Regions from separate parts of the Buttiauxella sp. BIGb0552 genome, predicted to be linked through region 3. Evidence: predicted binding sites of a transcription regulator. Region 3 holds the regulator's gene; each other region holds the start of a gene.
What was found. Region 3 encodes Fur, which represses iron uptake genes when iron is present. Its sites were predicted from a motif close to ATAATAATGAGAACNACTATCAA; they were not measured.

Region 1: a site for Fur is predicted at 3,816-3,838, ahead of ftnA (non-heme ferritin). Genes of this name have one in related genera too.
Region 2: a site for Fur is predicted at 1,606-1,628, ahead of sodA (superoxide dismutase [Mn]). Genes of this name have one in related genera too.

Annotation. Positions count from the first base shown of each region.
Region 1 covers NZ_SODY01000007.1:146,690-152,771, reverse strand. The annotation lists gene EDF88_RS19875 (MFS transporter) at 1-662, shown strand, start outside; gene EDF88_RS19870 (hypothetical protein) at 717-983, shown strand; gene EDF88_RS19865 (RpiB/LacA/LacB family sugar-phosphate isomerase) at 1,061-1,699, opposite strand; gene EDF88_RS19860 (methyl-accepting chemotaxis protein) at 1,862-3,016, opposite strand; gene yecR (YecR family lipoprotein) at 3,409-3,702, shown strand; gene ftnA (non-heme ferritin) at 3,931-4,428, shown strand; gene EDF88_RS19845 (hypothetical protein) at 4,718-5,641, shown strand; gene galE (UDP-glucose 4-epimerase GalE) at 5,747-6,082, shown strand, end outside.
Region 2 covers NZ_SODY01000005.1:128,160-134,241, reverse strand. The annotation lists gene yiiM (6-hydroxyaminopurine reductase) at 37-711, opposite strand; gene sodA (superoxide dismutase [Mn]) at 782-1,402, opposite strand; gene EDF88_RS15795 (TRAP transporter substrate-binding protein) at 1,868-2,851, shown strand; gene EDF88_RS15790 (TRAP transporter small permease) at 2,869-3,381, shown strand; gene EDF88_RS15785 (TRAP transporter large permease) at 3,374-4,681, shown strand; gene rhaR (HTH-type transcriptional activator RhaR) at 4,720-5,565, opposite strand; gene rhaS (HTH-type transcriptional activator RhaS) at 5,640-6,082, opposite strand, start outside.
Region 3 covers NZ_SODY01000002.1:513,572-519,653, forward strand. The annotation lists gene ybfF (esterase) at 1-128, shown strand, start outside; gene ybfE (LexA regulated protein) at 264-545, shown strand; gene fldA (flavodoxin FldA) at 697-1,227, shown strand; gene fur (ferric iron uptake transcriptional regulator) at 1,572-2,024, shown strand; gene chiQ (ChiQ/YbfN family lipoprotein) at 2,115-2,447, opposite strand; gene chiP (chitoporin) at 2,495-3,892, opposite strand; gene glnS (glutamine--tRNA ligase) at 4,365-6,032, opposite strand.

The sequences.
Region 1 (6,082 bases), on a different contig from region 3:
ACGCTAAGCACCCGATGATTCGCCTTGATGCTTTAAAGGTACAGACCTTTGGTGTGACGATGTACGGGGGCTCTTTATTTCGTACCTCCATCAGCGCGGTCCCTTTTTTATTGCCGTTGCTATTCCAGGTTGGTTTCGGAATGGATGCTTTTCATTCGGGCTTACTGGTATTGGCAGTCTTCGCCGGAAATCTCGCGATGAAACCTGCAACGACATCGTTAATTCGCGCATTAGGGTTCAAGAAATTACTCATTATTAATGGCCTTCTGAACGTCGCTTCTCTGCTGGCTTGTGCGTTTCTTACTCCGCACACCGCAGCATGGGCGACCATAGCAATACTCTTCTTTGGCGGGATGTTCCGTTCGATGCAGTTTACGGGCATAAGCACCCTCGCCTTTTCAGATGTGCCATCCACGCAAATGAGCTACGCCAACACGCTATTTAGTACCGCCACACAGCTTTCTGTAGGGCTGGGAATTACGCTTGGTGCGATAGGGATTCGTCTGGGGGAGAAAGTCAGTCAGTGGCTCGATTTAACTGCAATCCCAGGCATTTCTATCAAGATTTCTTTTGTGATGATTACGCTCATTTGCCTGGTAGGTTTGTTTGATCTGCTGCGTTTACCACACAATGCGGGTAGCTGTGTGTCGAAAAAACACTAACCCGGTCGCTGGCCTCAATTACACTTAACTATAGGTCAGGTGTGTGAGGCCACTATGAAACGCTTATCGATATTCTTACTGATGATGTTATCGCTGATAGGGTCTCAAGCTCTTGCTGTTGAGATCCAACCTCTTACCAACCCTTCTTTGCATAACCCTTATCCAAAAACCAGTGCTGTGCAGCAAGACTGGCCGGAAATAATGCCGGAGCAAGGAATAAACAGTAAACATTGGGATGAGCAGCATATGGCTGCCGAACATCAAAGGTGGCCGCAAGAGCCAGTTCCACATTTTAGCGGGCGAATCGAAGGATGGCGCTAAAAGCGCCACGAGTTAAAGCGGTGTTGGCACAAAAAATACGGCCAGCAAAGGCTGGCCGTAAGCATGGCTAAAAGAGATTAAGCAAGGATTTCGCGTACGAATGCTTCAATCTCTTTGTTCTGACAGTTTTCGAAGAAACATTTCTGGAAGCGTTCGCCGGTCACAGCGGTTTTCACTAGTTCACGGTCGATAGAACGCAGGGTGTCCAGGTAGTTTTCTTTAACAACTGCAGCTTTAACCTGGTTCAGGATACCGGCGTTACGAACCTGTGGTTCTTTACGCTCAATCGGGTAGCCTTCGCCTTTACGGCCAGTAAATGCTTTTTCAAACATGTAACGAACGTTGAGCTCAGCGCCCCAGCCGAAGCCTTTAGCGAATGCCAGTGACAACGCATTACCGTTGTTGATTTGTGAGAACAGGAATGCATCAGCAGGGTCCAGGCAGTAGCCACAAACCACACCTGGGTGGATGTTCAGAGACATCATTGCGCCCTGACCTGTGCCGCAACCGGTCACAACGAAATCTACAGCTTTAGAGTTCAACAGGATACTGGCCATAATACCGAGGTGGATGTAGGTCAGGTGGTGATCCTGCTCATCGCTCATACCTACGTTGTAAACCGGGTACTCTTTCTCAGCAGCAACCGCTTGCAACTCATTAAGAATGATTGCATTTTTGCCAGCCTGACTGTTTTCCATCATCAGTGCTATTTTCATTTCCGTCTCCTGATTGGGTCACGGGATTTTCCGTGGTGAATAGCTTTGGTATGCACTAACGATACTAGCTCACAAACACACTTTCAAATTTAATGAAATTTTGTTTTAAAAAATTAAGGTGCGCTCACACTTCTGTGTTCAACTGAGAGTATTCCCACATTTTCAGCCGGGTTTAGCGATGCGAAACATCGACACAATATCGTTAAGCTGGTGCGCTTGTTTTTCCAGTTCCACTGACGAAAGTGCAGATTGATGAACCAGATTGACGTTTTGCTGCGTGACCGCATCCATCTGTCTTACTGCAACCCCTACCTGCCCAATACCCTGGCTCTGCTCACCCGACGCATTGGCAATATCGCCCATAATATTGTTCACTTGAGTGACCGCATTCAGAATCTCCCCCATCGCTTCACCCGCTTTCTTCACCTGTTCAGAACCAGTATGAATGTTATCAACGGACTCTTTGAGCAAGGTTTCTATCTCTTTCGCCGCCACTGCACTACGTTGAGCGAGATTACGTACCTCACTTGCTACTACTGCAAAACCTCGCCCTTGCTCACCGGCCCGAGCGGCTTCAACTGCAGCATTCAACGCCAGAATATTGGTCTGGAAGGAGATGCTGTTAATCACGGTGGTGATATCGACAATTTTATGAGAGCTGCTGGTTATCGTCTCCATCGTGGTCATCACTTTTTTTACCGACTCCCCGCCGTTTACTGCCGTCTTAGTCGCATTTTTTGCAAGTACGCTCGCGTGGCTGGCATTTTCAGCATTCAGCGTAACCGTGCTACTCAATTGCTCCATGCTGGCAGTCGTTTCTTCTAACGCTGCGGCGAGTTGCTCAGAACGAGAAGACAATTCGTTGTTCACCTCAGCCACTTCCGTGGCATTTCCGCGAATGGTGTGAGCGCTGGAACGAATGTTGGAAACGGCTTTTTCCCAATTCGACTGCATTTTTTGGATCGGTGAAACCATCAAACCAATGCAGTTACTGCCTAAATCAGGTAATTGGGTTTCGAGTTCACCACGCGCAAGAATATGCATATGTGCGCGAATGTTCTCGACCGGCTTCACCAGGCAGAAATAAAGATAGCGCTCGGTTACCAACGTAATGGCAATGCTTGCTAACACCGAAGCCCCGAGCAAGAAACGAACGATACCGATCCACATTTCTTGTTGCGCATTCAGTACCAGGTTTTGTTGCAAATCATGTAAAAACCACAGCGCCAGCCCGGAAACACCGAGCCACGCCACTGACGAGAAGATCAGTATCAGCACCACCATGACGCGGATTTTGATATTACGAATAAACTTCATGTTTTGTATTTTCCTGGTGAAATAATAAAAAGTCTTTCCTGCACCAGCTGTAGTCACCTCAGCTCCGTTTATTCGGTTTTTGTATACCAATACTGAGAGTAGACCGTGCATTACCAGTATTGTCGGCACGATTCAGCCAAACTTGATGGCAGTTGTGATCAAAATTTAATCACCCCACAAATATTGGTGATGCCCATTCTCACCATTATTAAGCCCCAAAATTTATGTTAGGAAAATCCATTTACTTCGCCCTAATTGAAATTAAACAGCTTTATGCTGTTGGTCATTTTTCATTTTTGTGCGTGCTAAAATCATTAAAAAGTCATTCGAGCATCAGAATAATGAAAACTGTTTATTTAATTTTAACCACGGCGTTATTAGCTGGATGTACGGTGAATAAAACGCCTGTGCCCGTAAAAAGTAGTGAAGTGGTGGGTGTGGTTCGTCTGGGATTTGACCTTGCGCCATTACAAACGGCGAAAGTGGATACTTATGTTGCGCAATCAGCAGCCAGCCACCAATGCCAGCAGTGGGGTTATATCGCCGCATATCCTTACGGAGAGCCAATCAAAACCTGTAGCGTGACCAGTGGCTCTGTGTGCCTGAGCCAAAAAGTAACGCTTGAGTACCAGTGTCGCGGAGTGGGAATGGAGCGGTATCTGAAAGATGAGAGTGTTGTTCAATAATAGAACAATCACCTTAACGTCATTAAAATTAGGGTTAGCTAAGATTTATCTTCTGACCCATAAATAAACAGTAATAATTCTTATTTTCAGAACGAATTAATTATAAAAAAGAAATAATATTAACAACCATTCTCATTACAATAATATAATTAACAATTCCTTTGCATTATAGAAATAATAAAATTAAAGTAGCGACATTGTTAAATATACATTCTTGTGGAGCGCACCATGCTAAAAGCTGAAATGATCGAAAAACTTAACGAACAAATGAATCTTGAGCTTTATTCCTCCCTGCTTTATCAACAAATGAGTGCCTGGTGCAGCTACCATAGCTTTGAAGGGGCTGCTGCTTTCTTGCGTCGCCATGCTCAGGAAGAGATGGAGCATATGCAGCGTCTGTTTGCTTACCTGACTGACACTGGAAGTTTGCCACGCATTAATGCAGTCCCGGCACCAGACAATGACTACTCATCTTTAGATAACCTGTTCAACGCTACTTACGAACATGAGCAATTAATTACTCGCAAGATTAATGAATTGGCTCATGCTGCGATGACATCTCAGGACTATCCAACTTTCAACTTCCTGCAATGGTATGTTTCTGAACAGCATGAAGAAGAGAAGTTGTTCAAGTCCGTACTGGATAAATTAAGCCTGGTTGGAAAAAGCGGCGAAGGTCTCTATTTCGTAGATAAAGAGCTTTCTACCCTCGATACTCAAGCTTAATAAAATATTTCCGGCAAGTATATTTTGTACTTGCCGGTTCTCCTTAACTAAAACTCCCCCTCTCCCTTCAGTAATCCCTGATAATCACTTTTCTGCTAAAAACCTTACTCTGTGGCGGATATCTGTTAAGCGTCTATACTCCAATTCAGCACCTTCTCATGTCAGTTTTCTATGGCTACTTGCTGGTGCAATGAGCTGCTCCACACATCGATTGTTAAGCATTATTTATAATAATAAGCGTCATGTTTTTCCTGTTACTTGCAATAACTAATATGGACAATATGATAAAATGTTAAGTAAAAACAATAAATTAATTAGAAAATTATTTTTCCATGAATCATGGGATATCATGATCATCAAAAATAGCTCCCATTCTTTTCCTGAAAATACTCTGGATATTTTAAATAATTCACAAGCAAAATTACTTAAGAAAAAATATACCTTCCAGGCAGATCCTTTTATTATAGAGAAAGATAATAAAATCTACCTTTTCTATGAAGCACTTAGCTTTCTAAATTCTAAAGGCATTCTCAGATGTCGGGTTCTTGACGAAAATCTTAATGAGATTCAAGATATCAAACTAGAAGGGTTTGATGATTTAAAGTGCCATTTATCCTTCCCTTATCTTTTTTATCTAAACGATAATCTGTTTATGATTCCGGAGTCTTCAGAGCGAAAAGAAGTGATACTCTTCCAATCCACTGAGTTTCCCACTCGCTGGAAAAAGGTGAAGGTGCTAATTTCTGACGCTGAATTTACCGATAATATATTCTTCACCTTAGAGAATACCTGTTACCTCATTTCTACCACACTTAACAATGAGATGGTTATTCACACTGCAGATCAAATACTCGGTGAGTGGAAAAAAATAAACCCGTCTTTAAAACTGTGCAACCACCATCACCGAGGGGCCGGTGCTTCTTATTTTATCAATGATAAGAAATATATCCTCACTCAAGAATGCACATCTGACTCTTACGGAAAATCCATTTTTATCAAAGAATTAATCACCATCAATCCACTGATTTTTGAGGAGAAACTGGCGGCACATGTCACACCTGAAATCAACCAAAGCGCAGGTATTCACACGTTAAATTTTTCGAACAACCATCTTGTTTATGACACCAAAAATTGGGTATTCAGCCTTTTATCTCCTTTAAAAAAGGTTTTATTTAAGGCTTGGGTTAAATACCGTAAAAAATCGTTTGCCTGAATACACATAAGAAAAACCCGTCGACCGGTGCTACGTTTTCAATCGTTGACAGTAAATTAAGCACCTAATACCACACTAGTTTTGTAATATTTATCTGGAGATATTATGGCAATTCTTGTAACCGGTGGTGCTGGCTATATAGGCTCCCATACTGTATTGGCTTTGCTTGAAAGAGGTGATGACGTCATCGTTATCGATAATCTTTCTAACTCATCTCAAGAATCATTAGTCCGGGTTACAGAGTTAACAGGAAAAAAACCCACTCTCTATGTTGCTAATGTTTTAGATAAGAATATTTTGAGAACTATTTTTTCAAAACATTCGATTACTGATGTGATTCATTTTGCTGGTTTAAAATCTGTTGGTGAATCAATTAAAAAACCACTGGAATATTATGAGAATAATGTTACTGGCACAATAGTGTTACTTAGTGAGATGCTA
Region 2 (6,082 bases), on a different contig from region 3:
AAAACCCGCCTCGGCGGGTTTTTTCGTATCTGGGGTTTATTTCCCAAACAATCTCCGGGAATTATCTTCGATCTTCCCTAGCAGACGCCGTTTCTGCATAGTTCGCGTCCAGCTCACGGATAGCCCTGCAGCCGAAAGTAACCGGTGATACTGCTCATCATCAAATGGCATATGCCATGCTGTCGCAATCGCTTCTGCGACCGTCACATCACTAACGCGAGAAACCAGCTCAAGTGGTGATTCCGTCGATACATTTCCCGCCATTACGACCCGATAAAGCCAGCCGCAATAACCCGTTTCCTGCATCAAAGAAGACATATCGCTAATGCCAAAATGGTAATTCAGCTTGAAGCAGGGTGAGCGCGGCTGCGTGACCTGAATCAGTGCTTCTCCCCAACGGAAAATATCGCCGATATAGACATCTTTTTCTGTCAGGCCTTCGGTCGATAGGTTTTCACCGTAGGCCGGAGCGGTAAAAAGCTCAGCTTGTTCGGGAAATTCACGCGTCCAGTGAAGATAATGTTCACGCGGGTAGTGGCATAACGCGCGATCCGGCCCGCCATGAATGACTTTTTCAGCCTGCTGATCGCCTTCAAGGCCCAGTTCGGTGAGTTTAAGTTCACCATCGACCTGATATTTGGCAATAGCACTCGGCCTACTGCCCTGATATTCACGAATTTTGCCGATATAAACGTTTAGCGAATAGTGCATCTGAACCTCCCTGCAACAGACATAAAAAAAGCGAGCCATCAGGCTCGCCTCTCGTCAGCTGCAATGCAACTTATTTTTTAGCGGCAAAACGTGCTGCTGCTTCGTCCCAGTTCACTACATCCCAGAATGCTTTGATGTAGTCAGGGCGACGGTTTTGGAATTTCAGGTAGTAAGCGTGTTCCCAAACGTCCAGGCCCACGATTGGGAAACCGGAAACGCCAGAAACAGCTTCGCCCATCAGTGGGCTGTCCTGGTTTGCGGTAGAAACCACAGCCAGTTTGTCGCCTTTCAGTACCAGCCACGCCCAGCCAGAGCCGAAGCGAGTTGCTGCTGCTTTCTCAAATTCTGCTTTGAAGTTATCAACGCTACCGAAATCACGCTCGATGGCCGCCTTCAGGTCACCTTGCAGGGTGGTGCCAGTTTTCAGGCCTTTCCAGAAGAAGCTGTGGTTAGCGTGGCCGCCTGCGTTGTTACGCAGAACGGTTTTCTTGTCTGCTGGCAGTTGATCCAGTTTAGTGATCAGCTCTTCAACTGGCAGGCTTGCGAACTCTGGCAGAGACTCCAGCGCTGCATTCGCGTTGTTTACGTACGCCTGGTGGTGTTTGCTGTGATGGATTTCCATCGTTTGTTTGTCGAAATGTGGTTCCAGGGCGTCGTATGCGTAAGGCAGGGATGGCAGTGTATAACTCATATTCATCATCTCCATTTATACCCGTCCCCCTTCAAGCTGCAGATGCGTTGGCTGCGTTCACTCATCCGAATCATTAGTTTACTAAGATCATCGGGATTCGTTCACTTGCCGCCTTCCTGTAACTCGAAGGTCTAAGGGATATTATCGAACGGCGAACAAGCTGTTAACGCCGCGTAATCAGTTGGTTCATTATAGTTAATTAAATGATATTGAAAATGATTATCAATGCCGTACTTTTAGCATGGTTATAACTTTTCGTTATCTATCTGAATAAAATAATGGTTTGAACGTTGATGCGCCTGCCTCTCAGCGTAAAATGCTGAAAATCCTGAAATGTGAAACACGCTTTCAAAATCTTTCTCACAGCGCCACCTTTCTCCTCGTTCTGGCAAAATCCACAAGGTGTTGCTCGGCTTATCCTCGTATTTTCGCTCCAGGAAAAACCATAATCATCACGAGGGAGTTATGAACATATCACGGACAGTGAATACTCTACTTTTATGCTGTTTAGCTACTCTGGCTTTTAGGTCTAACGCTGAAACCGTCCTACGCCTTGCCTATGCTGAAAACAGCCAGCCAGTTAAAGACGCGCTTCATTTTTTGGGAAAACAAATCGAAGAGAAAACCGCTGGTGAAGTGAAGGTTATTTACTTTCCCGACGCTCAGCTTGGAGGTGAACGAGAACTGGTAGAATTGACACAGGTTGGGGTTGTCGATATCACCAAAGTTTCATCCGGTTTGATGGAAAGCTTCTCCCCTATGTATGGCGTGTTTTCCCTGCCGTATCTGTTTGCTGATATTGAAGAATATTACAAAGTAATGGATAACGCTGATGTGATGGAGCCAGTTTATCAGTCTACTGTCGCACAGGGTTTTTTCGGCATCGGCTGGTATGACTCAGGCGCCCGCAACTTTTATATGAGCAAGGGGCCCATCCGTAAGATAGAAGATCTTCGCGGCAAAAAAATCCGCGTCATGCAAAGTGACACTGCTATTCGCACGCTTAAGCTGCTGGGTGCATCACCTATCGCGATGAGTCAGGCTGAAGTTTATACCTCTCTTCAACAGGGCATTCTGGATGGAGCCGAGAACAACGAATTTGCTCTGACTATCGCCCGTCACGGCGAAGTTGCCCGCTACTACACCTACGATATGCACACCCGCATCCCCGACATTCTGTTAATGAGCTCTTTAACCCTGGAAAAGCTGACACCTGAACAGCAAAAAATTGTTAAAGCAGCAGTAAAAGCATCGATTGAGTTTGAGAAAGCAGCCTGGGATAAGGAAATCGAAAAAACCCGACAACAAGCGATGAAAGACTTCAAGGTGGAGTTCTTTGAAATCGACAAAAAACCCTTCCAGGACGCTGTACAGCCAATTTATGAGGGGCTGAAAGATAAGCCTGCTCTCTATTCGCTGTATCAAAATATTCAATCAGCAAAACACTAATTTTACAGGTTCGGATTATGGATACGTTAAGAAAGATACTCGATCAAATCCTTGGCAGTATTTGTTGTCTGTTGCTGGCAACGATGGTGTGTATTGCCTGTTGGCAGGTGATTAGCCGTTATATTGTTGGCGTGCCAAGCACCACCTCAGAAGAACTTTTACGCTTTTCACTGGTATGGCTTTCAATGCTGGGAATGGCCTACGTTGCCGGGAAGAATCAGCATATTAGCCTGACAATATTAGTCGACAAAGTGTCCCCAGCCGTTCGCCGCTGGTGGATGATTGTGCTGCAGTTGACCTTCGCGGCCTTCTCCATTTGGGTACTGATTATCGGTGGCCTGAAAATATCCTCAATATCGATGCTACAAATCTCACCGGCGCTAGGTATTCCCATGGGGAAAATCTATTACGCTCTGCCAGTCGCGGGCATTCTGATTATTGCTTACAGCCTGATGAACATTCTGGATTTGTGCAAAGCAATGAATACAGAGATGGATTCCAGCACTACCATGGAGAATCAACATGATTGATCCAATCCTTGCATCTTTCACGCTGGTAAGTGTTTTTGTAGTGCTCCTCGCCATGGGCGCTCCTATTGGTATCTGCATCGTTATTGCGTCATGCGGAACAATGATGCTGGCTTTACCTTTTGATATTTCAATGTTTGCTACTGCACAGAAAATGTTTTCCAGCCTGGACAGCTTTGCCTTATTAGCAGTGCCATTCTTCGTATTATCTGGGGTGATAATGAATAGCGGAGGAGTCGCGACCCGGCTTGTTAACTTCGCCAAACTGTTTACCGGAAAACTGCCTGGTTCACTTTCTTATACCAATATTATCGGCAACATGATGTTTGGTGCCATTTCCGGTTCAGCCATTGCTGCATCGACCTCAATTGGTGGCGTTATGGTGCCAATGAGCGCAAAAGAGGGTTATAGCCGTAGCTTTGCCGCGGCGGTAAATATCGCCTCAGCGCCAACAGGGATGCTGATTCCGCCGACTACCGCATTCATTTTATATGCACTGGCGAGTGGTGGAACGTCCATTGCTGCACTATTTGCCGGTGGCCTGGTGGCGGGAGTTATGTGGGGCGTGGGCTGTATGTTGGTTACATTGGTTGTGGCCAAACGTAATAACTACCGTGTGTTTTTTGCTCTGCAAAAAGGCATGGCGATGAAAGTCACCATGGAAGCGGTGCCGAGCCTGTTGCTGATTGTGATCATTGTCGGCGGAATTGTGAAAGGTATTTTCACCGCTATTGAAGCCTCAGCGATTGCCGTGGTCTATACCTTGATACTCACGATGGTGCTTTACAGAACCATCAAGATTAAAGATTTACCGGACATCCTGATCCAGACCGTGGTGATGACAGGAGTCATCATGTTCCTGCTGGCAACATCTTCGGCAATGTCATTCTCAATGTCGATAACTAATATCCCGGCGGCACTAAGCGACCTGATTTTGGGTATCTCTGATAACAAGTTAGTCATCTTGCTTGTCGTGACAATATTTTTGCTGGTTATCGGCGCGTTTATGGATATCGGTCCTGCCATCCTGATTTTCACCCCTATACTGCTGCCAATTATGGTGAAGTTGGGGGTAGATCCGGTGCATTTCGGGATCTTGATGATCTACAACCTTGCGATAGGCACCATCACACCTCCAGTAGGAAGCGGGCTTTATGTTGGGGCCAGTGTGGGTAAGGTTAAAGTAGAAGAAGTGATAAAACCGCTGATTCCATTCTATATTGCCATCATTGGTGTGCTGTTTATCATTACCTATATACCTGAAATTACGTTGTTCTTACCTCGTATATTGGGAGTGATGTAACAACACGACTGCACTCGGCAAGCCCGAGTGCAGTGCCTTCAGTCTGCGAGATGGCGTTGTCGCCACTGGCTGGGGGTCATCTCCATTTCCCGCGTAAACACCGCAGAAAAATAGTTACTGTCTTCAAATCCACAACGGGTTGCCACTTCACTCACTAAATAATCTGTATGGCGAAGAAGATATTGAGCATGGCAAATCTGCAACTGGCGCAAATAATGGTTAACCGTCATTCCCGTCTGCTGTCGAAATTGCTGGCGTAGTGCCCGCTCATTACATTGATTGTCATGGCAAAACTGTTCCAGCATAAATGTCCGTTCCAGGTTGCCCGCCAGCGCTGTAATCAGCTTATCTAACAATGTTTCACTGGAAGTGACTGGTACGCTGTCAACGGCATAGCGATGCCGATGCAAAGTAATCAACAGCTGAGCAAAAAGTGTTTCTGTTAGACAAAACGAAAAGGCTTCTGCTTTGCGGCTTTCCTGTTCAATCTGCGTGATAATTTGCCGTACGAGGTTCATGCCATTGGTGCCAAGACGCCAGTAAGGTTGAAATGACCCGTCTTCCAGACCAGGGATCAAAGCCTTCCAGTCAAGATTCAGTTTCAGTCGCTCAGGGCAATAGATAATATTTTGTAAAACGAGGTCGTTTACCGAGGCATAAGAGTGACGGTCTTCAGCACGAATATAGAATAAATCACCACGGGTGATGCGATATGGGCGATCGTTGAGGATGTGTAATCCATTTCCGCGCCAGACAATCACCAGCTCGCAGAACTCATGGGTATGTTCGGCAAAAACATCCTGCGGATAGCGATCCGCCACGTTAACTGCTTGCTCAGTACCGGAGAAGAAATCAGATTTTCGCAGGATTAACTGGCCGGCCACGGGCTCTCACCTCTGAAGATAACGACCTGATATTATCTCCCGATAGTGAAAGCAAAACGGTGACTATCTTCTCGTTACTGGAGTTGGGTATCACGTCCGTGGCGAATATCGCGCGGTGACCAGCTGAACTCACGTTTAAACAACGTGGAAAAGTGGTTGCTGTCACCAAAGCCGCATTCGAAAGCAATGTCAGTCACGCTATTTTCGCTGTGGCGTAACAAATGGCGGGCCTTAATCAGACGTAGACGGTTAAGGTAGCGCTGGGGGGTAAGGCCTGTTTGCTGTTTCATTTGGCGATGTAACGTACGCAATGACAAAGAAAATGTATCAGCCAAATGTTCCCAATTGATCTCACAGGCAAAATTATCCTCAAGCCACATCATCAAATGATTAAGCTGCATATCGTTCTCTTTACCGCTTTCATTCAGGCTGGTCTTACGGAGCAGTACTAACAATTGCATGAACAGTACTTCACGAGTGGCAATTGAATGAATATTGTCGCAGTCGCATTGCACCA
Region 3 (6,082 bases):
TGCTTTCACAGTTCCCTCAGGCGCGTGCTCATGTGGTTGCAGGTGCCGGACACTGGGTTCACGCAGAAAAACCTGATGCTGTTTTGCGCGCAATCCATCGTTTTATCGACACAACAGCGGCAAACTGATTAAAAACAAACCGACTGGCCGCAAGATGTGGCTAACGCGTTGGCGCGCAAGCCATGCTGATGTATGATTGCGCGCTAAATTGCGCCAGAGCACCCCGCTCCGTGCCACCTGAATTCCCTGTCAGTAGTCTAATCATGGCAAAAGAACAAACGGACCGTACTACATTAGATCTGTTCGCGGACGAGCGTCGCCCGGGGCGACCAAAAACCAATCCGCTAACGCGTGATGAGCAATTGCGTATCAACAAACGCAACCAACTCAAGCGCGATAAAGTACGCGGCCTGAAGCGAGTGGAGCTAAAGCTCAATAACGATGCGGTAGATGCTCTCAATCAGCTGGCTGAAGCGCGCAATATCAGTCGTAGTGAATTGATTGAAGAGATACTTCTCGAACAACTGAAGCAACATCTCAGTTAGTTTTAGTGCTATGTCCTGGTATGCGATTTTGCAGTCTGTGCACACCGGGGCGATAGCAGTTTCCGCACCACGAAGTGTTCTGCTATGATTGCCCTATCTGTGGCCAAATAGCAGCCACCATACCATTAAGTATCAAGAGGTTATTTTACTCATGGCAATCGTAGGCATTTTTTTCGGCAGCGACACTGGTAACACCGAAAATATCGCGAAAATGATTCAAAAACAGCTCGGTAAAGATGTTGCTGAGGTGCATGACATTGCTAAGAGCAGCAAAGAAGACCTGGAAGGCTTCGACATTCTGCTTCTCGGCATTCCAACCTGGTACTACGGCGAAGCCCAGTGTGATTGGGACGATTTCTTCCCAACTCTGGAAGAAGTTGATTTCAATGGCAAACTGGTAGCGTTGTTTGGTTGCGGTGACCAGGAAGACTACGCAGAATACTTCTGTGACGCATTAGGCACTATCCGCGACATCATTGAGCCGCGCGGTGCAGCTATCGTCGGTCACTGGCCGACTGCGGGTTACCATTTCGAAGCATCTAAAGGTCTTGCAGACGATGACCACTTTGTTGGCCTGGCGATTGACGAAGACCGTCAACCAGAACTGACTGCTGAACGCGTTCAGAAATGGGTTAAACAAGTTTCTGATGAGCTCAACCTGGCTGATATCATCAACGCCTGATTCTAAACCCAGGCTACTTTAAGATGCAGGCTGGCAATAAACCTGCATATTCAAGGGCGATGGGCATCAATGCGGCGAGACTATTGGGTTTCGCCACATTGATAGTTATTTCCGATTAAAATAATTGCTACAAATTTTTAACTTTTCAGCTTGTCCCTGTACAATGAACTCCTGACAAATAGCTATCAAGGCCATCAAATCGCGACTCAACCGCAATTTTTTAACTTGGTTATGCATAATACTTGCGGTTCCCATTTAGAAGGGGCAGTTCTATAATGAGACGCATTCATCTTAACGCTCACCCTGACTCCGAGCGAATCGTTAAGCAACAGGACAATTTCCGCATGACTGACAATAATACCGCATTAAAGAAGGCCGGCCTGAAAGTCACGCTTCCTCGATTAAAAATCCTTGAAGTGCTGCAGGGGCCGGTGAACCACCACGTCAGTGCGGAAGACTTATATAAACGTCTGATTGATATGGGCGAAGAGATTGGTCTCGCCACCGTTTATCGTGTACTAAACCAGTTTGATGATGCAGGCATTGTGACGCGCCATAACTTCGAAGGCGGCAAATCCGTATTCGAACTGACACAGCAGCATCACCATGACCACCTGATTTGCCTGGACTGCGGCAAAGTAATTGAATTCAGCGATGATTCAATCGAAGCCCGTCAGCGTGAAATCGCATCACGTCATGGTATTCGTCTGACTAACCACAGCCTGTACCTTTATGGTCATTGTGCTGAAGGTGATTGCCGTACCGACGAAAACGCACACGAAATCAGCGAAAAGTAATCTGCACCTCCGGCACCCAGAGTTGGGTGTCAGGCAATAAAAAAACCGGTGAGGAAGCTCATCGGTTTTTTTATTGCCTGAATACAGCGATTACTTATTGTTGGCGCGGATCTCTTGCCAGATTTTATCGCATTTTGCTTTCACGGCCTGGTCATTACCGGTACGTGTTGCCTGAATGCAGTTCTGGTAATCCAGGGTACGAACCGTTTCTTTCTTCGCAAACTCCTGGTGTTCCTTATCCTGAGCCAACACATTCAATACGCTTTGGCAGGCCTGAATTTTATCCGGATTGCCTTCTGCGGTGTTAATACAGGCGCTATACGCTTGTTTTAGTTTTGTGTCTTCCGGAGCCGTTTTAGGTTGTTGCTGCGCACACGCACTTAAACCTAACGCCATCACCACAGTCAGAACGATTTTTTTCATGTTTGATATCCTTAAGAAAACCGGGCGTTTTCACGCCCGGATTCGAATCAGAAGATGGTGAACGGTGCGATGACGATGAATTTCACGTCGCGCTCATCCTGGAAGATGTTGCCGTAACCACCGCCCCAGCTTGGGATGTCTGAATGGTTGTCGTACTGAGTGAAGTGCAGTTTGAACAGCGTGCCTTTCGCACGACCATCCTGAACGGTGTACAACGCATCAAGGCTGTACGCAGATTCTTTCAGGCGATTATCAGCATCGTAGTAACCGTCAGTGGTTGGTTTAGAGCTTGGTTTAGCATCCCATGCGTACACATAAGAAGCACCCACTGCCCAACCTGCCAGGTTCCAATTGCTCAGGTCATACATCGCGCCTGCAAATACTGCTTTTTCACCGTTGGCATTGAAGTCAGAGCGGTTATCCCACCACACATCAAGACGACCGTTTGAAGATGCATAAGTTGGGGTCATACGCTGCAGGAAGTAACCTTGCTGGCCATCGGCCTTAACAATAGTTCCTTCAAGACGCAAATCAACCTGGCCAACTCTGTATCCGAGAGTCAATGCCTGCAACCATGCAGTGCCGTCGTACAGATCGTTAACGCTGCCATCTGAAACTTTGTCACGCGTACCGTAGAACTGGTAGCTGGTTGTTAACGGGCTGCCCGCGATATCAAACTTATAGCTTGCTTTGGTGAAGTACTGATCAACGTAGCCTTCAGCCTGCCCAAATGCCGCTTCGAGAATGAAATCATTTTTGAAGTCATACTTCGCGCCAAGAGAGTGTAAATATTCAACTTTGGTTTTTTTGTCGTTCTGATAGAACTTGTCCATTTCCAGGTGCCATGGAGCTTTGTACTCGTTGGTCCACATGTAGGAGAAGCTCAGCGCACCAGAATCGCCGTAATCAAAGTTTGCACCGGCTTCAGCGCCCTGGTAAGTACCAGGCATGAAGCTCCAGTGTGGTGCGAGCAAGGTTTGCCCGGTTGGCTGAATGTAACCGCCACGTGCCCAAACCGGGCCGTATTTGAATTTAGCTGCGGCTTTATAGAGGCTAATACCGCTCTTATCACCTGAGTAATCTTCGTCGTAAGCTTTGTTTACAGAGGAGAATGCGATTTCGTTCGGGTGACCGCTGTTACCATTTTCTGCCATTTCGATAGCAGTAAAGGCCGCAATATCCAGACCGAACATGTCAGCGGCGAAACCAGACTGGAAGTCCAGGTTGGCGTTCCAGGTGGAATGCGCAAGGTTAGTTTCATATTTATCAGTCGTAACATCTTTACGGTCACGCTCACGCTGCCAGTAATAAACACCACCGGTCAGAGTCGAGTCATCAACAAAGCCTGCTGCGCTTGCCTGAGGGATGACTACAAGTCCTGAAAGAGCCGTGACACCTGCAATTGCAAGCGCCAGTGCACTACGTTTGCCACTAAACGTACGCATATATTATTCCTCTTTGACGTATCAATAATCGCCGGACGTTAAAAGACGCCTTATGGCGAAAAAAAGTAAAAATGCCTAACGGCTAAAGCGGTTATGAATATTTGCCCGCATTACTGCTGCCCTTAAGACTATTTTTCGCGACGCGAATTATCAATGACTTTGTAAGAGTTCATTCCGATATTATGACAGAGAGCACATAATTTATGAGCATTTGTAACAAATAACGACACAAGAGTTTTATCTTGATAATTACTATTTATAAAATACAAAACTCTATATGAGAGCGCTCACATAATTAAAATAAGAATTTTTAATGTTCCGAGGTTGACCATAAAAAGTAGAGAGGAAGAAGTGTAAATAACATTAATTCGCAACGCGAATGTGAAGATATATTTAAGCAAATGATTATAAAGCGAAAAAAAACGCCGCAATTTGCGGCGTTTTTGTCAGATATTGACCTAGTAAAAAGGGACTATTCGCCCATTTTCGCCCAAGTATCACGCAAGCCAACGGTACGGTTAAATACCAGTTTTTCGGCAGTTGCATAACGGCTGTCCAGGCAAAAATAACCTTCGCGCTCGAACTGATACGCTTTGCCTTTTTCGGCATTTTGCAGACTTGGTTCGACGAAGCCTTGTTTGATAACCAGTGATTCCGGGTTAATCGTTGCAAGGAAATCTTCTGCAGCCCCTGGGTTTGCAACACTGAAAAGGCGGTCATAAAGGCGAATCTCAACAGGCAATGCATGTTCTGCACTCACCCAATGAATCACACCTTTAACTTTACGGCCATCAGCTGGGTCTTTGCTTAATGTGTCCGGATCGTAGGAGCAATGCAGCGTGGTGATATTCCCTGCATCATCTTTCTCAACGCGATCGGCTTTAATCACATATGCATTACGCAGGCGTACTTCTTTGCCCAACACCAGACGCTTATATTGCTTGTTGGCTTCTTCACGGAAGTCAGCACGATCGATATAGATCTCACGGCTAAACGGCACCTGACGGCTACCCATCTCTGGTTTGTTAGGATGGTTAGGCATCGTTACCATTTCAACTTCACCCTGAGGGAAGTTTTCGATGATAACTTTAACCGGGTCGAGAACAGCCATAGCGCGTGGTGCGTTCTCATTCAGGTCATCACGAATACAAGATTCCAGAGATGCCATTTCAACGGTGTTGTCTTGCTTAGTCACACCAATGCGCTTACAGAACTCGCGAATAGAAGCGGCGGTATAACCACGACGACGCAGACCAGAGATGGTCGGCATACGTGGGTCATCCCAACCCTCTACAACCTTCTCAGTCACCAGCAGGTTAAGCTTACGCTTAGACATGATGGCGTACTCGAGATTCAGGCGAGAGAACTCGTACTGACGCGGATGCGCAGGAATTGTGATGTTATCCAACACCCAGTCGTACAAACGACGGTTGTCCTGGAATTCCAGCGTACAAAGCGAGTGTGTAATGCCTTCCAGCGCATCGGAAATGCAGTGGGTGAAGTCGTACATTGGGTAGATGCACCACTTATTACCAGTCTGGTGGTGTTCGGCAAATTTAATACGATAAATCACCGGATCACGCATCACGATAAATGGCGAAGCCATATCGATTTTCGCACGCAGGCACGCAGTCCCTTCAGCGAACTCACCGTTACGCATCTTCTCGAACAGCGCGAGGTTCTCTTCAACCGTACGGTCGCGATATGGGCTGTTTTTCCCAGGCGAAGTCAATGAGCCGCGATATTCACGAATCTGCTCCGGAGTCAGTTCGTCAACATACGCCAGACCTTTATTGATCAGCTCAACCGCATAGTTGAACAACTGATCGAAATAATCTGAAGAATAACGCACGTTGCCAGACCAATGAAAACCAAGCCATTCAACGTCGTGCTTAATTGAGTCTACGAATTCGATGTCTTCTTTTACTGGGTTGGTGTCATCGAAACGCAGGTTGCACTGGCCTTGATAATCTTGCGCGATACCAAAGTTCAGGCAGATGGATTTTGCATGACCGATATGCAGATAACCATTTGGCTCTGGCGGAAAACGGGTGCAAATACTGTCGTGCTTACCATTGGCCAAATCTTCATCAATAATCTGGCGAATAAAGTTAGTTGGGCGGGCTTCTGCCTCACTCATCGCGGGTTCCTCTGTGCAAAAACTTTAGTTATCGACACATGATCTTATAA